DNA from 3 places in the Burkholderia sp. AU33423 genome. Region 1 is predicted to be linked to each of the others. Evidence: riboswitches for the same ligand, from Rfam matches in the RefSeq annotation. Region 1 holds a riboswitch; each other region holds the start of a gene.
What was found. A riboswitch is a leader RNA that binds a small molecule or an ion and turns the genes downstream of it on or off. The one in region 1 is predicted to bind cobalamin.
Positions count from the first base shown of each region.

Region 2: linked by a shared signal. The riboswitch ahead of cobW (cobalamin biosynthesis protein CobW) and the one ahead of CFB50_RS31265 (CbtB domain-containing protein) in region 1 are both predicted to bind cobalamin.
Region 3: linked by a shared signal. The riboswitch ahead of cobG (precorrin-3B synthase) and the one ahead of CFB50_RS31265 (CbtB domain-containing protein) in region 1 are both predicted to bind cobalamin.

Region 1 is NZ_NKFH01000007.1:2,842,575-2,849,492, reverse strand. It holds gene CFB50_RS31280 (IS256 family transposase) at 270-1,538, opposite strand; gene CFB50_RS31275 (inorganic phosphate transporter) at 1,650-3,242, opposite strand; gene CFB50_RS31270 (histidine phosphatase family protein) at 3,428-4,015, opposite strand; cobalamin riboswitch at 4,065-4,202, shown strand; gene CFB50_RS31265 (CbtB domain-containing protein) at 4,237-4,446, shown strand; gene CFB50_RS31260 (CbtA family protein) at 4,460-5,182, shown strand; partial or broken gene CFB50_RS31255 (5-methyltetrahydropteroyltriglutamate--homocysteine S-methyltransferase) at 5,271-5,603, shown strand; gene CFB50_RS31250 (MFS transporter) at 5,703-6,918, opposite strand, start outside.
Region 2 is NZ_NKFH01000004.1:1,367,572-1,374,489, forward strand. It holds gene cobA (uroporphyrinogen-III C-methyltransferase) at 1-621, opposite strand, end outside; cobalamin riboswitch at 792-1,028, opposite strand; cobalamin riboswitch at 1,142-1,407, shown strand; gene cobW (cobalamin biosynthesis protein CobW) at 1,738-2,826, shown strand; gene cobN (cobaltochelatase subunit CobN) at 2,833-6,642, shown strand; gene CFB50_RS09070 (ATP-binding protein) at 6,639-6,918, shown strand, end outside.
Region 3 is NZ_NKFH01000004.1:1,388,463-1,395,380, reverse strand. It holds gene CFB50_RS09175 (cobalt-precorrin-6A reductase) at 1-372, opposite strand, end outside; gene CFB50_RS09170 (cobalt-precorrin-5B (C(1))-methyltransferase) at 369-1,457, opposite strand; gene cbiE (precorrin-6y C5,15-methyltransferase (decarboxylating) subunit CbiE) at 1,457-2,710, opposite strand; gene CFB50_RS09160 (hypothetical protein) at 2,852-3,148, opposite strand; cobalamin riboswitch at 3,291-3,481, shown strand; gene cobG (precorrin-3B synthase) at 3,589-4,953, shown strand; gene CFB50_RS09150 (precorrin-8X methylmutase) at 4,946-5,572, shown strand; gene CFB50_RS09145 (precorrin-2 C(20)-methyltransferase) at 5,569-6,303, shown strand; gene cobJ (precorrin-3B C(17)-methyltransferase) at 6,300-6,918, shown strand, end outside.

The DNA.
Region 1 (6,918 bases):
GTCCACGGTCAATGTTGATGAGCCCAGTCTACGGATGTCCATGCGCCGGCGCGCTCCAGATCTTGCGCTTCAATTCGGGAAAGAAAGAGGGGGAGCGCTCGCGGCGGCATGGGCGCACCGAGTGCCTCGACGCGTCGAATTGGAGAAGCGGAGAAGCGGAGAAGCGGAGAAGCGGAGAAGCGGAGAAGCGGAGAAGCGGAGAAGCGGAGAAACGAGGGTCGAATTTTGGACGTGTCAGGAATTTCGTGTGCTGAGGCCGGTTAAAAATCTCAGCTGATGGCGGAGGTGAATCGCTCGCCGAACAGAATGGCGAACTGATTGACTGCTTGCCGCCAGGTGATAGGCGGCATCTTCCAATCCTTTTCGATGTTGCGCAAGGCAAGAAACAGCAGTTTGCTGGCGGCTTCGTCGCTCGGGAAGTGGCCGCGATTCTTTACGATCTTGCGCAACTGCATGTGCATGCTCTCGATGGCGTTGGTCGTATATACGATTCGACGCACCTCGGGCGGATAGGCGAAGAAGGGTATTACCTGCTCCCATTGGCGCTGCCACATGGCCGCGACGGTGGGGAATTTGCGGCCCCACTCGCTTTGCGCAAAGGCATCCAGCGCCGCTGCCGCCGCCTCGGCCGTGGCGGCCTGGTAGATCGGCTTGATCGCGGCGGCCAATGGCTTGCGGTCCTTCCAGCTCGCCAGATTCAGCGAATTGCGGATCAGATGCACGATGCAGGTCTGGATCTGGGCGGCCGGATAGACCGCCTCGATCGCTTCGGGAAAGCCGCGCAAACCGTCGACCACCGCGATCAGGATGTCGTGCAAACCGCGGTTCTTCAGCTCGTTGAAGACCTTCAGCCAGAACTTGGCGCCTTCGGTTTGCTCGATCCACAAACCCAGTACTTCCTTGCGGCCGTCGGCGCGGATGCCCAGCGCCAGATAGACCGCTTTGTTCTTGACCGTGCCTTCGTCGCGTATCTTCAGTCGCAGCGCGTCAAAGTACACGATCGGATACATGGCCTCGAGCGGGCGTTGCTGCCATTGCTCGACGTCGGCCAGCACCTCGTCGGTGACTGTCGAAATTAGGTCGGGCGACACCTGCAGTCCGTACAGTTCCAGCAGATGGCCCTGAATCTCGCGCACGCTCATGCCGCGCGCATACATGCTGATGACGTGGTCGTCGAAGCCAGGCAGCCGGCGTTGATACTTGCCGACCAATTGCGGCTCGAACGTCGCCTGCCGATCGCGCGGAATATCCAGCTTCAGCTCGCCGTTGGGCGTCAGGACCGTCTTGGGGCTGGTGCCGTTGCGGTGGTTGCCGGCCTTGCCTTGCTCGGCCTCGGCTTCGAGATGGTGGCTCAACTCGGCTGCAAGCATGCGCTCGGCCAGCTGCTTCTTGAGCTGGCCGGCCAGGCCCGATTCGCCCAGGATCGACTCGGCGTCCTTGCTCTGTACCTGGGCAAGCAGTTGATCGATTAGCTCATCGGGGAACAGCTTCGGCGCCTTCGGGTTCTTGCTCTTCTTGGTCACTGTTACATCGGTCATAGGACGTTATTTCCGTTATCGTCTCATGACCTCGGCACACTAAAAATCTGACAGGCTCCGAATTTTCTACGGCGGGTGGCCGGCTCCTGCCGGCCCCCGCCGCATCACCGCTTACGCCACCGACCGGAACAGCCAATAGAGCCCGCCGGCAAGCACGATCGACGCCGGCAGCGTCAGCACCCACGCCAGCACGAGGCTGCGCACCGTGCCCCACTGCAAGCCCGATCCGTTCGCCGCCATCGTGCCCGCGACGCCCGACGACAACACGTGCGTCGTCGACACCGGCAATCCGTACACGTCGGCCGCGCCGATCGTGAGCATCGCGACGAGTTCGGCCGACGCGCCCTGTCCGTACGTCAGATGCTGCTTGCCGATTTTCTCGCCCACGGTCACGACGATCCGCTTCCAGCCCACCATCGTGCCGAGGCCCAGTGCGATCGCGACCGCAACCTTCACCCACGTCGGGATGAACTTGGTCGCGTGGTCGAGCTGCTTGCGATAGTTGTCGATCGCGAGCTTGTCGTCGGCGGCGAACGCGGGCTGACCGGACTTCTCGATCAGGCGGATGGCTTCGGACACCAGATACATCGTATTGCGCACGTTGTCGACGTCACGTTGCGGCACGGCCGCCATCGAGCCCGATGCACCGACCGCGGTCGCGAGCGACGCGGATAACTGCTGCACGGCGGGGATCACGGCAGGCGTCAGTTCGCGATGCTGTACGTAAAGCTCGACGTCGGCACGCGGGTTCGCGGACGGTGCAACGCCGTTCGTGTACTTCCCGAACGTCGCGGCTGCCTGGTTCGCGACCGCCACGAAGGTCTGTGTCTCGGCCGGCGTGACGGCCTTGTTCAGCGCATAGGCGGTCGGCACCGTGCCGATCAGGATCAGCATGATGAGTCCCATCCCTTTCTGCCCGTCGTTCGAGCCGTGCGCGAACGACACGCCCGTGCAGGTCAGGATCAACAGGCAACGAATCCAGAACGGCGGCGGCTGGTCCTTCGGCGGCTCCTTGTACAGCTCCGGAATCCGCACGAGGGTTTTCAGCACGAGCAGCAGCAGCGCCGCGCACAGGAAGCCGACGAACGGCGAGAGCAGCAGCGACTTGCCGACGCCGAGCGCCTGGCCCCAGTCGACGCCGCTCGTGCCGGACGGCCCGTGCATCAGCTGGTTCATCAGCCCGACGCCGATGATCGACCCGATCAGCGTATGCGAGCTCGACGACGGCAACCCGAAATACCAGGTCGCGAGGTTCCATACGATCGCGGCGATCAGCAGCGCGAACACCATCGCGAAGCCCGCACCGCTGCCGACCTGCAGGATCAGCTCGACCGGCAGCAGTTGCAGGATGCCGAACGCGACGGCGCCGCTCGAGATCATCACGCCGAGGAAGTTCCACAGGCCGGACCAGATCACCGCGACGTTCGGTGTCAGCGAGTGCGTATAGATCACGGTCGCCACCGCGTTCGCGGTGTCGTGGAAACCGTTGACGAATTCGAAGCCGAGCGCGATCAGCAGCGCGGCGCCGAGCATCAGGTACGGGAACAGCGATCCTTCGCGCATCGGCGACAGATCGTCGATCAGGTGCGTGGCGATATAGACCGCACCGATCGCGAGCACCAGCAGGAAGACGGCATAGCCGAGCTGCTTGGTACGCTCGACGGAACCCGAATTGCTCGGGGCAGACGAAGCAGGCTGATTCATGACGGTATCTCGTAAGGGAACCGCGACCGATCCTAGCTTCGGCTAGCAGTCAGTTTGATGACAGCAGGGACAACGGGCGGCGTGTCTTACAGCGATGTAAGGTGAACATCGCCAGGCAATTGCAATACGACGCGACACGTCGGCTTGTGTCGTGGTCGATATCGCGAACGCAACATGGCAGGCGGCTACGTCGCAGTGTCGCGCCGATCGTCGTCGGCGATCAACGTCCATCCGTGCGGCGCCGCAGCGAATGTCGTGCACGACAGCGGTGCGACGTCGATGCGGGTTGCCGCGCCGGGATCCAGTCGCATGGCATGTGCGACGGCCGCGCGAACGATCGGCGCATGCGTGATGGCGACGATGTCGCGGCCGTGTTGCAGCGCGTTCAACCATGTGCCGACGCGGCGCATCGCTGCATCGAACGATTCGCCGCCGTGCGGCGACGCGCAGGGATTGCCGATCCACGCGCCCACTTCGTCAGGCATGTCGCGCGCGAGGTCGTGCAGCCGCTTGCCGCGCCAGTTCCGGTAGTCGATGTCGCGCAGCGCGTCATCGATGTCGGCATGCAGGCCGAGCGCATCGGCGGTCTGCACCGCACAGCGGGCCGGGCTGCACAGCACGAGCGCGCCGGTCACGCGTGCCCACCGATCGTGCAGCGCCGCGGCGTCGGCGAGCCCGTGCGCGTCGAGCGGGTCGTCGTCGGGAAACGTACCGGTGCGCATTGCCCGGGTCGAGGCGTGTGCGATCAGGCGCAGCGAGGCATGCATGTTCATGTCGATTTTCGGATGGGCCGGGACGAGTGAATTCGATCACCTGCCGCCGCTTCAATACGCGAACGTTCGCGCGTACAATTCGCCCGATACGAAACGCGGAAGCCGGTGCAATCCCGGCGCGGTCGCGCCACTGTAACCGGTGATCCATGATCCCGGAAGCCAGACCTGCCTTCGTACCCATCCAACATTTGTCGGGGCGCGATTCCCCCTGAGGTGCATCCATGAGCGAAGCAGTGCTGAAGCCGGCGGTCGTGCCGGCACCCATCCCCGTCCGTGAACTGTTGCCGTGGGCCGTGTTCGTCGGCTTGATCCTGTTGCTCGCGCTGTACTTCGTCGGTGCGGAACAAGGGGCGACGTCGCTCGTGCCGGGCATGTATGTCCACGAGTTCGTCCACGACGGCCGCCATCTGCTCGGCTTCCCCTGCCACTGACGCGGAGTTCACGATGGTCGGAAAGCTGCTCATGCGCGGGATGCTCGCAGGCATCGCCGCAGGCCTCCTCACGTTCGGTTTCGCGAAAATCGTCGGCGAACCGCAAGTCGATCAGGCAATCTCCTTCGAAGAAAAAGCCGAAGCCGCCCGAGGCGAAGCACCGGAACCTGAACTGGTCAGCCGCCACACGCAAGCCGGCCTCGGTCTGCTGACGGGCGTCGTGACCTACGGCGCGGCATTCGGCGGGCTGTTCTCGCTGGTCTTTGCGTATGCGTATGGCCGAGGCAGCCGTCTCCCGGCACGGCCGCTGGCTGCGTGGCTTGCGCTGGCGTCGTTCGTCGCGCTCGTGATCGTGCCGAACATCAAGTACCCGGCCAATCCGCCGTCGGTCGGAGACCCCGACACGATCGGCTATCGCACGGGGTTGTTCTTCCTGATGATCACGATCTCGGTCGCGACGATGGTGTTCTCGGTCAGCGTGCGCCGCCATCTGCTGGCGAAGCTCGGGCAGTGGAACGCGTCGATCGTCGCCGGGCTCGTGTTCGTCGCGATCATCGCGGCCGTGCAGATCGGGCTGCCGTCGGTCAGCGAGTTGCCGGCCGATTTCCCGGCGGCGTTGCTGTGGAAGTTCCGCGTGGCGGCCATCGGCATGCAGGCGATCATGTGGACGACGATCGGCCTGCTGTTCGGCGCATGGGTCGAGCGTACCGAACGCATCGGCATGCGCGCCGCCTGACGCGCATTGCTACGGGGCGCGCCTAGCGCAGCATGCGCGGCGCGCTCCACGTCGATTCGCGTGCCAGCGCGACGAACGCGGCCAGATAGTCGATCGACGAGGCCGCGCTGCGCGGCTGCCGCTGCGCCGCGCGCAGTGGGGCGAGTACCTGAAGTGGGCGGTCGAATCGTTCCGCATCACCGCGAACGGCGTGCAGGAATCCGAACGAAATAGGGCCGGCGTGTACGACATTCATTCGCCGAACATCCCGACGCAGGCGCACATCGTCGGCCTGATGAAGAAGGCGGCCGAGCGGATTCCGGCGGAACGCCTGTGGGTGAACCCGGACTGCGGCCTGAAGACGCGCCAGTGGGCGGAAGTGATTCCGGCGCTGACGAACATGGTCGCCGCCGCGAAGACGCTGCGCAACCAGGTGCACTGATCGGGGCGCGGTGCGGAAAACAGGAAGGGCGGCCAGACGGCCGCCCCCAGATGTACGAGCACCGGGCGGGCGAAGCTGCCGGGCCGGTGCGCGTGTGCGTCAAGCCGTGCGTGCTGCGCGCGGCAACGTGTCGGCCGTCTTGCGGGGCGCGCCCGCATCGTCGATGCTCACGCGGCGCGAGATCAGCCACACGCACAGCGACGACACGATCGCGGCGCTCGTGTACTGGAGCGCGAGCGGCCACCATTGCGGCGCGGTGTTCTGCGCGATGATGGTCGCGACGAGCGGCGTGAGGCCGCCGGCGAGCGCGCCGCACACCTGGTACGCGATCGAGATCGCCGTGTAGCGGATGCGCGCGACGAAGATGCCGCTGACGAAGCCCGCGACCACCGAGTAGTAGCCGGATTCCGCGAGCGTCGCGAGGCCGACGCCGACCGTGATCGACAGCGGCGTGCCCATGTGTACGAGCGGCAGCATGACGAACGGGACGATCGCGGCCCATGCGCCGGTGATCAGCAGCACGCGCGTGGTGCCGAAGCGCTGTGCGAGGAACGCGGCCGCGAGCTGCACGACGAACTGCAGCACGGCGACGATCGTCATGCAATGCAGCACCATCGACCGGTCGAGCGACAGGAACTGCGTCGCGTAGCTGATCATGAAGATGTTGCTGAAATACACGCCGGCGATGCCGTACACGTTCGCACCGATCGCGAGCAGCAGCAGCGGCCAGTACTTGAGCGCTTCGCGCAGCGGCTTTTGCGCGATGTTGCCGCTCTTCTTGACTTCCTCGAACTCGGGAGACTCGGACACGCTCGCGCGGATCACGAAGCCAACGATCAGCAGTACGGAACTTGCCAGGAACGGCACGCGCCAGCCCCAGCTCATCATGTCTTCCTTCGACAGCGTGCTGATCGCGCCGAACGCGAGCATCGACAGGATCAGGCCGCTCGCGCTGCCGAGCTGCGCGAACGACGCGAAGAACGTGCGCTTGCCTTCCGGCGCATGCTCGCCGGCGAGCAGCACCGCGCCGCCCCATTCACCGCCGACCGCGATGCCTTGCAGCACGCGCATCAGCACGAGCAGGATCGGTGCGATCACCCCGGCTTGCGCATGAGTCGGCAGCAGGCCGATCGCGACCGTCGACACGGCCATCAGCATCAGCGTCGCGAGCAGCGAGCGCTTGCGGCCGAAGCGGTCGCCGAGGTAGCCGAACATCACGCCGCCGAGCGGCCGCGCGAAGAAACCGACCGCGAACGAGCCGAACGACGCGAGCAGGCTGATGAAGCGGTTTTCGCCGGGAAAGAACAGCGGCCCG
Region 2 (6,918 bases), on a different contig from region 1:
CGCGAGCACGTGGCGTTGTTCGGGGCGCGTCGCGTTCTCGATCGCCGCGCACGGCGTCTCGCCGGGCAAGCCGCCTTCGCGCAGCGCCGTTGCGATCGCGTCGAGCCGGCGGATGCCCATGTAGATGACGATCGTCATGCGCGTGGCCGCGAGCGCGCGCCAGTCGGGTTCGTCGGCGCCCGCGCCGTGGCCCGTGACGAAGATCACGCCCTGCGCGTCGCCGCGCTGCGTGACCGGGATGCCGATTGCGGCCGGCGCGGCGATGCCCGCGGTGACGCCGTTCACGACCTCGACCGGGAATCCCGCCGCGCCGAGCGCGGCCAGCTCCTCGCCGCCGCGGCCGAACACGAACGGATCGCCGCCCTTGAGCCGCGCGACGCTGCGGCCCGCGCGCAGATGCGCGAGCATCGCGACGACGATCGTCTCCTGCGGCGTCGACGCATGACCGCCGCGCTTGCCGACGTGCTCGATGTGCGCATCGGCGCGCGCATGGCGCAGCACGTCGGGATTCACGAGATCGTCGACGAGCAGCACGTCCGCCGCGCCGATCGCGTGGACGGCCTTGAGCGTCAGCAGGTCGGCGTCGCCGGGGCCGGCGCCGACGAGCCAGGCGCGGCTCATCGGGCGCGGCACGGCGCGCACCGTGTCGTCACAGCGGAAAAGGGCAGGCGGGCGGCACGGCGGCGGCCAGCGGACAGGTAAACCATGGCGGATCGAACGAAGCCCGCGCGGACGCGGGCGGAATGCGCACCTCATCCGTCCCCCGCGGATCGGGCGTTCGGCGAGCGTCGGGCTCGCCCCTTGCGTCGGCCGGTATCCGGGCTGGCCGCTTGCCAGGCCGCAGCCTTCCCGCCCGGCTGACGGGCAGTGGCATCGTGGGCGGCCTGGGCGCGTGCGCGGGGAAGCGCGTCGCGCGGGCGGCGTACCGTTGCGGGGACAGCACAGGCCGGGCGGTGGTCCGCCTCCTGTTTCCCGTTTAACTGCAGGCGCGGAATGCGCATGCGAGCACCGAACGCGGCGCTACGATAGCACAGCGACTCCCCCGCGCGAACCGCCGCGCACGGCTTCCGGCCACGCGCGGCGGCCATCCGGAACCGGGCCCGGCGGCCCGCTTCGCCTTGACGCTCCCCGCACCGCCGCCTACACTCGCACGCGTTTTGGTGCTCGCGCGCGCCGCTCCGGTGCGCGCAGTTAAACGGGAAACAGGGAGCCTGCCTGCGCCGCAGTCGAGCCAACCTGTGCTGCCCCCGCAACGGTAAGCGAACGCGTCGCGCGCATGCGCCACGCAACGCCGCTTCGCCGCATGCCACGCGCGTGCGGACGACCGCCACTGGATGCCGCGCGCATCCGGGAAGGCGAAGCGGCGTGTTCGTCAGCCCGGATACCGGCCGAAACGTTGGGGTTCAGCGCCGCGGGGAGGCGGCGCATCGTCCACGGCCGCAGCAGGTCCGACGCCCGCGCATTGCCCGCTTCCTCCACCGATCCGTCTCCGCGCGAACCCGCGCCGGCCGGCGTGGCGAATGGCAGGCAGCGCGAGCCGGGCCGGCAGCAGCCGTGTTGGCATTCACGATGTCGACCGTTCGCAAGGAAGCACCATGTCCGATTCGTCGTCCCGCCCGTCCCGCGACTGTCCGTCCGGATCGCGCGGCGGCATGCCCGCGATCCGCCAGACGAACTGCCACGCCGCCATCGACGCGACGATCCCGGGCTGATTCCATTTTCGACACAGGACCTACCATGACCCTACGCAAGCTTCCCGTCACGATCGTCACGGGCTTTCTCGGCAGCGGCAAGACGACGCTGATGCGCCACATCCTGCAGCACGCCGAAGGCCGCCGCATCGCGGTGATCGTCAACGAATTCGGCGAGCTCGGCATCGACGGCGAAATCCTCAAGGGCTGCGGCATCGGCTGCGAGGATGCCGAAGGCGCGCAGGGCGAAGCGGCGGGCCAGCTGTACGAACTCGCGAACGGCTGCCTGTGCTGCACCGTGCAGGAAGAGTTCTATCCGGTGATGGAAGCACTCGTCGAGCGCCGCGCGGACATCGACCACGTGCTGATCGAGACGTCGGGCCTCGCGCTGCCGAAGCCGCTCGTGCAGGCGTTCAACTGGCCGACGATCCGCAACAGCTTCACGGTCGACGCGGTCGTGACCGTCGTCGACGGGCCGGCCGCCGCAAGCGGCCAGTTCGCGGAAAACCCGCAGGCCGTCGACGCGCAGCGCCGCGCCGATCCGAACCTCGACCACGAATCGCCGCTGCACGAGCTGTTCGCCGATCAACTGTCGTCCGCCGATCTCGTGATCGTGAACAAGGCCGATCTCGTCGGCGACGCCGAGTTCGCGCAGATCGAAACCGCGATTCGCGAAGAAATCCCGCCGCAGGTGAAGATCGTGCGCGCGACGCGCGGCGAGCTCGACCTCGCGATGCTGCTCGGCCTCGAATCGGCATCGGAAGAAACGATCCACCTGCGTCACGACCATCACGGTTCGGCCGACGACGGCGATCACGATCACCATCACGACGATTTCGACTCGGTGGTCGTGTCGGGCGACGCCGGCACGCGCGAAGCGACGATCGCCGCGCTGCAGCGCGTCGTCGAAGCGCACACGATCTATCGCGCGAAAGGCTTCGCCGCGCTGCCCGGCGCGCCGATGCGGCTCGTGATCCAGGGCGTCGGCCGCCGCTTCGACAGCTATTTCGACCGTCGCTGGCAGGACGGCGAAACGCGCGCGAGCCGCTTCGTGCTGATCGGCGAAGATCTCGACGCGGCCGCGCTGCAACGTGCGTTCGACGCCGCGTGCGCGGCCGAGCCGCAACAGGCGTAACGCACGATGCATCTGCTGCGCACCACGCCGGGCGGCTTCGTCGACGATACGCAGGGCGTCGTCCGGATCGACCAGCAACCGGCCGACATCGTGATCCTGAGCTCGGCCGACACGACGCTGTCGCTCCTCGCGAGCGTCGTGCCGCATCTGCCGGCCGGCTTCCCGAGCGTGCGGCTCGCGAACGTCACGTTCCTGCGGCAGCCGGCGTCGGTCGACTTCTACGTCGACGACGTGCTGCAGCATGCGAAGTCGGTCGTGATCGATCATCTCGGCGGCGAGGCGTACTGGCCATACGGAATCGAGCAGGCCGTGTCGCTCGCGTCGAAGCGCGGGCAGCAGCTCGCGATGTTCTCGGGCGACCTGCAGGAAGACCCGAACCTCGTCGCGAAGAGCACCGTCGCGCCCGATCTGTGCCGGCTGTGGTGGCGCTACCTGCGTGAAGGCGGCGTGCACAACGCCGAGGCGCTGCTGCGCAGCATTGCCTTCCACACACTCGGGTTCGGCGAAGAACCCGAACTGCCGCGCCCGCTGCCGGCCGCCGCGCTGTATCACCCGGCGCGCGACCGTGCGAGCGCTGACGACTGGCGGCCGCGCTGGACGCCCGGCGCGCCCGTCGTCGCGATCCTGTTCTATCGCGCGCACTGGCAGGCCGCGAACACGGCCGTGTTCGACGCGCTCGCCGAGGCGCTCATCGAGGAAGGGCTGAATCCGCTGCCGATCGCGGTTACGTCGCTGAAGGATGCGGTGAGCCGCGAAGTCATCACGCAGCTCTGCGACACGCACGATGTTTCACTCGTGCTGAACACGACCGCATTCGCGGCGGGCGCGATCGACAGCCCCGAGCACGACGTGCTCGCCGGCGACGCGCCGGTACTGCAGGTGATCCTGTCCGGCGGCAATCGCGACGCGTGGGTGGCCGACAACCAGGGCCTGCATGCGCGCGATATCGCGATGCACATCGCGCTGCCCGAGGTCGACGGGCGCATCGTCACGCGCGCGGTGAGCTTCAAGGGGCTCGCGTACCGCTGCCCGCACACCGAGGTCGACGTCGTGCGCTACCAGCCGGATGCCGAGCGTATCGCGTTCGTCGCGGCGCTCGCGCGCGGCTGGTGCCGGCTGCGCACGCTCGACCACGCCGACAAGCGCGTCGCGCTGATTCTCGCGAACTATCCGCAAAGCGAAGGCCGGATCGGCAACGGGGTCGGGCTCGACACGCCGGCGTCCGCGCTGCGCGTGCTCGCGGCGCTGCGCGACGCGGGCTACGCTGTGGCCGACTTGCCGCCCGACGGCGACGCGCTGATCGCGCGGCTCACCGAAGGCGTGACCAACGACGCGGCCGTGCATGCGTTGCGGCCCGCATTCCAGAGCTTCCCGGTGGCCGACTACGTCGCGCGTTTCGCGCGGCTGCCGGCGGCCGTGCGCGATGCGCTGAACGAACGCTGGGGCCCGCCCGAAGCCGACCCGACGCTGCGGCAAGGCCGCTTCACGATCGCCGGCTGGCGCGCGGGCAACGTGTTCGTCGGCATCCAGCCGTCGCGCTCGCGCGGCGAGAACGACTACGCGAGCTACCACGACGCGGATCTTGTGCCGCCGCACGCGTATCTCGCGTTCTATTTCTGGCTGCGCGATGCGTATCGCATCGACGCGGTCATCCACCTCGGCAAGCACGGCAATCTCGAATGGTTGCCGGGCAAGAGCGTCGCGCTGTCCGACGCGTGCTGGCCCGACCTGACGCTCGGGCCGCTGCCGCACCTGTATCCGTTCATCGTCAACGATCCGGGCGAGGGCAGCCAGGCGAAGCGCCGCGCGCAGGCCGTGATCATCGATCACCTGATGCCGCCGCTCACGCGCGCGGAAAACTACGGCCCGCTGCAGGATCTCGAACGACAGGTCGACGAATACTACGAAGCGCTGATGGTCGATGCGCGGCGCGCGAAGCTGCTGCGCAAGACGATCCTCGCGACGATCGCCGAGCACCGGCTGCACGACGAACTGAGCGTGTCGCCGCCGCGCGATGCGGGCGACGAGGATGCGCTGCTCACACGTGTCGACGCGTGGCTGTGCGAACTGAAGGAAGCGCAGATCCGCGACGGGCTGCACGTGTTCGGCGAGTCGCCGATCGATCGTCAGCGGCGCGACACGCTGCTCGCGCTTGCGCGCTTTCCGGTGGGCGACGGCAAGGGTGCGCGCGCCGGGCTGATCGGTGCGCTCGCACGCGATCTCGCGCTCGGCGATGACTTCGATCCGCTCGCGGCCGACTGGGCCGCGCCATGGGTTGGCCCGCGTCCGGCGATCCTGCTTGCGCTCGACGCATCGCCGTGGCGCCATGCGGGCGATACGCGCGAGCGGCTCGAACGGCTCGCGCAGCAATGGCTCGACCGGCTGTGTGCGGCGGACGGCGGCAACACCGGCACCGACTCGACACCGCCCGGCGATTGGCCACACACGCTCGCCGTGATCGAACGCGTCCGCGCGACGCTGCTGCCCGCGCTCGACGCGTGCGGCGGCGAGGAAATGCGTCAGCTGCTGCGCGGGCTCGACGGCCGCTTCGTGCCGCCGGGGCCGAGCGGATCGCCGTCGCGCGGCCGCCCCGACGTGCTGCCGACCGGCCGCAATTTCTATTCGGTCGACACGCGCGCGGTGCCGACGCAGGCCGCGTGGTCGCTCGGCCTGAAATCCGCGCAGCAACTGATCGAGCGCCATCTGCAGGATCATGGCGACTATCCGCGCGCGATCGGCCTGTCCGTCTGGGGCACGGCGACGATGCGCACGGGCGGCGACGACATCGCGCAGGCGTTCGCGCTGCTCGGCGTGCGGCCGAAATGGGCGCACGGCAGCCATCGCGTGACCGACTTCGAGATCCTGCCGATCGAGATCTTCGACCGGCCGCGCATCGACGTGACGCTGCGCGTGTCGGGCTTCTTCCGCGACGCGTTCCCGAACCTGATGCACCTGTTCGACGCGGCCGTGCAGGCGGTGGCCGCGCTCGACGAGCCCGAGGCGCTGAACCCGATCCGTGCGCGCATCGAGCGCGAACGCGAGAAATGGGTCGCGCAGGGCGTGGCGCCGGACGAAGCGCGGCGCCGCGCCGGCTGGCGCGTGTTCGGCGCGCGGCCGGGCAGCTACGGCGCCGGCCTGCAGGACCTGATCGACCAGCGCCGCTGGCAGACCGACGCGGATCTCGCCGATGCCTACCGCCAGTGGGGCGGCCATGCGTATGCGCAGAACAGCGCGGGCGACGCCGCGGCCGACGTGTTCGGCGAGCGGCTCGCGACGATCGACGTCGTCGTGCAGAACCAGGACAGCCGCGAGCACGACATCCTCGATTCGAACGACTACTACCAGTTCCAGGGCGGGATGACGGCGGCCGTGCGGCACCTGTCCGGGCAGCAGCCGAGCATCTATCACGGCGACCACGCGAACCCGGTCGCGCCGAAGATGCGCACGCTGCGCGAGGAAATCGCGCGCGTGATCCGCTCGCGCGTCGTCAACCCGAAATGGCTCGACGGCGTGAAGCGCCACGGTTACAAGGGCGCGGCCGAGCTGGCCGCGACGGTCGACTACCTGTACGGCTATGACGCGACCGCGCGCGTGCTGTCCGACCACCAGTACGCGCTCGTCGCCGACGCGTACCTGTTCGACGACGCCACCCGCGCGTTCCTCGAACGGCACAATCCGAAGGCGCTGCACGGCATCTGCGAACGCTTCGTCGAGGCGATGCAGCGCGGCCTGTGGCAGCAGCCGGGCGACTATCGCGAACGGATCGAAGCGGTCTGGCTCGCGAGCGAACAACTCCAGGAGGGGGGACGGCGATGACCGATCCGACGACGCACCGCGCCCGCGCGGTTTTTCCGTTTGCGGCGCTCGTCGCGCAGGATGCGCTGCAGCAGGCGCTGCTGCTCGCTGCGATCGACCCGTCGCTCGGCGGCGTGCTCGTGAGCGGGCCGCGCGGCACCGCGAAATCGACCGCAGCGCGCGGCCTCGCGGAGCTGTTGCCCGAAGGGCAGTTCGTCACGCTGCCGCTGTCGGCGAGCGACGAGCAGGTGACGGGTACGCTCGATCTCGCGCATGCACTCGCCGAAAACGGCGTGC
Region 3 (6,918 bases), on a different contig from region 1:
GAACGGCGCGAGCGCGGCCTCGATGCCGGCCCAGTCGTCGACCATGCGCCAGTCGTCGCCGGGTTGCGGTTCCCACGGCGCGCGGCGCAGCGCCCACAGCGGCACGCCTGCTTCACGCGCCGCGGCGGCGGCATTCGCGCTGATCCGCGCGGCATACGGATGCGTCGCGTCGATCACGAGGCCGATGCCGGCGCTGCGCAGATACGCGGCTAGCCCGGCCGCGCCACCGAAGCCGCCGACGCGCACGTCGCAGCGCAGGTCGTCGGGCACCTTGCCGAGGCCGGCCAGGCTGTAGACATGGTAAGGACCGAGCGCGCGCGCGATCTTCAGCGCATCGCCGGTGCCGCCGAGCAGCAGGATGCGCGTGCTCATCGCGCCTCCCCGACGAAGCGGCCCTGCCGGTCGATCGCGAACATCTCGACGGCTACCGACGGCGGCACGATGTCGCGCGCGACGCGCAGCGCCTGCGCACAGACGAGATCGCCGAGCGGCACGCCGTCGGCGTGCGCGAGCTTCAGCGCTTCCTGGCTCGTGTTCGCGGCGCGCATCTCGGCCTGCAGTGTGTCGCTTGCGCCCGCCTCGGCCGCCCACTGCGCGAGCAGCGGCAGGTCGATGCTCGAATGGCGGCTGTGCAGGTCGAGGTGGCCGGCCGCGAGCTTGCTGAGCTTGCCGAAGCCGCCGCACATCGACAGCCGCGCGACTGGCGCGCGCCGCAGGTGCTTGAGCACCGCGCCCGCGAAATCGCCCATTTCGATCAGCGCCATGTCGGGCAGTTGATAGTGCGCGCGCATCGCGTCCTCGCTCGCGTTGCCGGTGCACGCGGCAATGTGCGCGATGCCGTTCGCGCGGGCGACGTCGATGCCCTGGTGGATCGACGCGATATAGGCCGAGCACGAGAACGGCCGCACGATGCCGGTCGTGCCGAGGATCGACAGCCCGCCGACGATGCCGAGGCGCGGGTTCATCGTCTTCAGTGCGAGCGCTTCGCCGCCTTCGACGCCGATCGTCACGTCGAAGCCGCCCGCATAGCCGTGCTCGGCCGCCAGCGCTTCCAGGTGCGTCGTCATCATCTGGCGCGGCACCGGGTTGATCGCCGGTTCGCCGACCGGCAGCGTCAGCCCCGCGCGCGTGACCGTGCCGACGCCCGGCCCCGCATGAAACCGCACGCCGGGCGCCGCCGCGAGCGCGACGCGCGCGAAGATCAGCGCGCCGTGCGTGACGTCCGGATCGTCGCCGGCATCCTTGATCGTGCCGGCTTCCGCACCGTCGGCGGTGGTACGGCAGAACTCGAGCCGCATCATCACGCGCTGCCCCTTCGGCAACACGATCTCGACCGCGTCGTCCGCCCGGCCCGCGAGCAGCAGCCGCGCGGCGGCGAGCGACGTCGCGGTCGCGCAGCTGCCGGTCGTATAGCCGAAGCGTAGCGGCGCGGGCTGTTCGGGGGTCTCGTCGCGCATCACGCGTCCGTTGCGTTCGTCGTGGCCGACGATGCGGGCGTGTCGGCCACGTCGGGCTTGCGCACGTCGTACAGCGTGACCGGCAACGGTTGTCGCCACGTATCGAAGCGGCCGAGCGGCTCGGCGTGGGCGAGCGACACGCGCGTGAGCGTGCCGCCGTGCGCATCGCGCCATGCGGCGAGCGTCATCTCGCCCTGCAGCGTGACCGCGTTCGCAACCAGCCGGCCGCCGGGCTTCAGCGTTGCCCAGCACGCGTCGAGCACACCCGGCGCGGTCGCCCCGCCGCCGATGAAGATCGCGTCGGGCGCGGCGAGCCCCGCGAGCGCATCGGGGGCGCGGCCCGCGACGAGCTGCAGGCCCGGCACGCCGAGCGCGTCGCGGTTGTGCTCGATGAAGCGCTGCCGCTCCGCATGCGCTTCGATCGCGATCGCCTGGCAGGACGGATGCGCGCGCATCCATTCGATGCCGATCGAGCCGCTGCCGGCGCCGACGTCCCACAGCAGCTCGCCGGGCGCGGGTGCGAGACGCCCGAGCGTCATCGCGCGCAGGTCGCGCTTGGTGAGCTGGCCGTCGTGACGGTACGCATCGTCGGGCAGGCCGGGCGTGAGCGCGCGGCGCGGCGCGTCGGGGCCGGCCAGGCAGTCGAGCGCGACCAGGTTGAGCGCGGCGGTTTCGTCGATGCGCCAGTCCTGCGCGAGCCCGTCGAGACGCCGCTCGAGCGGGCCGCCGAGATGTTCGAACACGCTGATGCGCGTCGGCCCGAAGCCGCGTGCGACGAGTTCGGCCGCAACGGCGGCCGGTGTGCGGCCGTCCGCGCTCAGCACGAACAGGCGGCGCCCGGGCAGCAGGTGACGCGCGAGCGTCGCCAGCGGGCGGCCGACGAGCGAAACCGCGCCGACATCCTGCAGCGCCCAGCCGAGGCGCGCGGCCGCGAGCGACAGCGACGACGGCGCGGGCAGGACGCGCCATTCGTCGGGGGAAAGCTGGCGCGCGAGCGTGGCGCCGACGCCGAACAGCATCGGGTCGCCGCTGGCGAGCACGCAGACGGGCGACGCGCGTCGAGCCAGCACGCCCGCCAGATCGAACGGCGACGGCCACGCTTCGCGCGCGGCCGGCAGCCGCGCGGGCAGCATGTCGAGATGCCGCTTCGCGCCGACGACGAGCGTCGCGTCGAGCAGTGCGCGCCGCGCGCTGCGTCCGAGCCCCGCGTAACCGTCGTCGCCGATGCCCACTACCGTCAGCCACGCCGTCATGCACCCTTCCCCATCGTTCGATTCCCTACCGTGTGTTGCGATGCGCGGCGGCCGGGCCGCCGCGCGTTGATTCGTTGATGATTCTGATCCGCTCCCGCGCCGTGCGTGTCGCCCGCCCGCCGGGGCGATACGGCGACGACGTCAGCCGCGTGGCACCGGGCCAATCAACACCAGCAAGCCAAGGACCATGCCGCCGATCGACGCGATCAGCAGCCAGCCGAGCAGCAGCCACATCAGCGGCCGCGGCCCGCTTGTCCTGTACAGGAACGTGCCGCCCGCCACGATCGGCACGCCGAGGCCGGCGAGCCCGACATTCTTCGGCCACTCGGCCAACGGCGCAAGCGGGATCAGCATGCACGCGAGCAGCATCCAGGCCGGGATGGCCAGCAGGCCCAGCGCGATGCCCATGCCGAACAGCTCCGTCCTGCCGAGTTTCATCGCGGATTCCGGCGGTCGCCGGTCTGGTGTCGAGCCGCCAATCGTACCATTTGCGAGATAGCGAAAAACCGGTTGCAGCCGTGCTGCGACGCGGTTGTGCAACGTATCTCCGATGCCGGATCGTCGCGAAAATCGGGTATCCTACGGCCGTTCGTTCGCCGGTGCCCTTCGGGGCCGAAGAGGGAACACAGGGCGCGCCACGCGCCGCTGTGGCTGCCCCCGCAACTGTAGACAGCGAGCCGATCTCCCCCTCATGCCACTGGTTCCACCGGGAAGGCCGGGAGCCGGCGCCGACCTGTCAGCCAGGAGACCTGCCGGCCAGAAAGTGCGTGCGTGCCAGTCGGCGTCGGGCGGGGTGTACCGATGCGTTGGCCGCGGCGCGACACTGTCCCGGTACCCCGTTGAGTTCCGCCCCCGTTTCGATTCCTGCGTCGCCCATCGTGCGCCCGTCGGCCTGCCCGGGGCTCGTGCGCGTGGTCGCGGCCGCCGACGGCGGACTGTGCCGGATCAAGCTGCCGGGCGGCCGGCTCGATGCGCGCCAGGCACGGGCGATCGCCGCCGCCGCGCGTGCGTTAGGCTCCGGCGCGATCGACGCGACCAATCGCGCGAATCTCCAGCTGCGCGGCATTCGCGACGGCGCGGCCGACGCGCTGACGCGTGCGTTGCTCGAAGCGGGTCTCGGGCCGTCCGTCGACGCCACCTCGAAAGCAGCCGCCGATACGGCGGCGCTCGCCGCGAGCGACGACGTCCGCAACGTGATGCTCAGCCCGCTCGCCGGCCACGACCCTGCCGCGCTCGTCGACAGCCGCGCGCTCGCCGCGCCGCTCTTCGACATGCTGGCGCGCGAGCCGCGTCGCGGCGAGCTATCGCCGAAATTCTCGATCCAGCTCGACGGCGGCGAATCGGTTGCGGCGCTCGATCATCCGCACGACATCTGGCTGGCCGCATGGCGTCGCGGCGACGGCGCGGTGCGCCTCGCGGCCGGGCTGGCGGGTTGCCCGCCGGTCACGCATGGCGACCAACCCGCTTTGGTCGACGTAGCGCCCGATCAAGGTATCGCGCTGGTGCGCGCGCTGCTGCTCGCGTTCCTCGATCTTGCGCCGGCCGACGTCACGCGGATGCGCACCCTGCTTTCAACATGCGGTGAACACGCGCTGCTCGAACGCGCGCAGCACTATGCTCCCTTCCCGCTCGCGGCCGATCCCGCGCTCACCGGCTGGCGCCGCACGCGCACCGACCCGACGCTGCGTTTCGGCGTGCGCCCGTCGCGCGAGGCGACGCGTTGCAACGTCGGCGCCCAATTCGTGCTCGGCCGGCTCGATGCCGCCCAACTGGAACGGCTCGCCGCGCTGGCCGAAAGCGACGGCGACGGCACGCTGTCGATGACGCCATGGCAAGGCGTATTCCTGCATCGCGTATCGCGCGAACGCGCACCGGCCGCGCTCGATGCGCTCGCGTCGCTCGGCCTCGTCTGCGTGTCGTCCGATCCGCTGGCGACGCTCGTCGCGTGCGCCGGCAGCGCGGGCTGCGCGAAGGCGCGCGCCGACACGAAGCACGACGCACTCGCGCTCGCCGCCCGCATCGGCCATGCAGTCGACGTGCACCTGACCGGCTGCGAGCGCCACTGCGCGCTGCCGCATCCCGCGACGCACACGCTCGTCGCGGTTGCGCCCGCGCACTACGACCTTTACCGGCGCGACGCCGCTGCGGGCCTTGGCGCCCCGCTCGCGCGCCATCTGACGATTGACCAGGCCGCGGCCCGACTGACGGACGCGCGGCACAGCCAGGACACCACCGATGCTTGACTACATTCGCGACGGGCAGGAAATCTACCGCCAGTCGTTCGCGACGATCCGCGCCGAGGCCGACCTGTCGCAGGTTCCGCCCGACCTCGAGAAACTCGCGGTGCGCGTGATCCATGCGTGCGGGATGGTCGACGTCGTCTACGACCTGCGCTTCTCGGCCGGCGCCGGCACGGCGGGCCGCACGGCGCTCGCAGCCGGCGCGCCGATCCTGTGCGACGCCAGGATGGTCGCCGAAGGCATTACGCGTGCGCGGCTGCCTGCCGACAACCGCGTGATCTGCACGCTCGGCGAGGCGGAGGTGCCCGATCTCGCGCGGCATCTCGGCAACACGCGTTCGGCCGCCGCGCTCGAGCTGTGGCGTCCGCATCTCGCGGGCAGCGTCGTCGTGATCGGCAATGCGCCGACCGCGCTGTTCCACCTGCTCGACATGATCGACGCCGGCGCGCCGCGCCCCGCGCTGATCCTCGGTTTCCCGGTCGGCTTCATCGGCGCGGCCGAATCGAAGGCGCTCCTCGATGCCGACAGCCGCGGCGTGCCGTACGTCGCCCTGCTCGGCCGGCGCGGCGGCAGCGCGATGGCCGCTGCGGCGGTCAACGCACTCGCGACGGAGGTCGAATGACGACCGCGCGCGGACGCCTGTTCGGGGTCGGTGTCGGCCCCGGCGATCCTGAACTGATGACGATCAAGGCGCTGCGTGTGCTGCAGGCCGCGCCCGTGGTCGCGTATTTCGTCGCGAAGGGCAAGAAAGGCAATGCGTACGGCATCGTCGAAGCGCACCTGCAGGACCGGCAGACGCAACTGCCGCTGGTCTATCCGGTGACGACCGAGGCGCTGCCGCCGCCGCTGTGCTACGAGACGGTGATCGCCGACTTCTACGATACGGCCGCCGAGGTCGTTGCCGCGCATCTCGACGCAGGGCGCGACGTCGCGGTGATCTGCGAAGGCGACCCGTTCTTCTACGGCTCGTACATGTACCTGCACGACCGCCTCGCGCCGCGCTACGACACCGAGGTGATCCCCGGCGTGTGCGCGATGCTCGGCGGCACCGCGGTGCTCGGCCAGCCGCTCGTCTATCGCAACCAGAGCCTGTCGGTGCTGTCGGGCGTGCTGCCCGAGCACGAACTGCGCGAGCGGCTCGCGCGGGCCGACGCGGCCGTCGTGATGAAGCTCGGCCGCAATTTCGACAAGGTGCGGCGGGTGCTCGACGAGCTTGGGCTCGCGAAGCGCGCGCTGTATGTCGAGCGCGCGACGATGGCGAGCCAGCGCATCGTGCCGCTCGACGAAGTCGATCCGATGGCGTCGCCGTATTTCTCGCTGCTCGTCGTGCCGGGGGAAAAATGGCAAGGATGACCACGCCGCCCGCGATCGTGATTCTCGGCGCGGGCGCGCTCGATACCGCGCGGCGCATTCAGGCGCGTTATCCGGGGGCGCTCGTGCACGGCCTCGCGTCGCGCGTCGCGGCCGATGTGCCGTTCGACGATCTCGGCGCGCACCTGCGCGAACTCTATGCGCGCGGCCTGCCGATCGTCGCGCTGTGCGCGGCCGGCATCGTGATCCGCTGCATCGCCCCCGCGCTCGCCGACAAGGGCGTCGAGCCGCCCGTGCTCGCCGTGGCGGAAGACGGCTCGGCGGTCGTGCCGCTGCTGGGCGGGCTGACGGGCGTCAACGTGATCGCGCGGGAAATCGCCGCATGCGTCGGTGTCGCACCGGCGATCACGACGAGCGGCGAACTGCGCTTCGGCGCGTGCGTGCTCAATCCGCCGGAAGGCTATGCGCTCGCCGATCTCGCGCAGGGCAAGCGCTTCGTATCCGATCTGCTCGCGGGCGCGTCGACGCGCATCGACGGCGCGGCGCCGTGGCTCGACGATGTCGCGCTGCCGCGCGACGACGCGGCCGCGCACGCGATCCGCGTGACCCCCGATGCATGGCGCGGTACGCGCGACGAACTCGTGATTCATCCGCGCA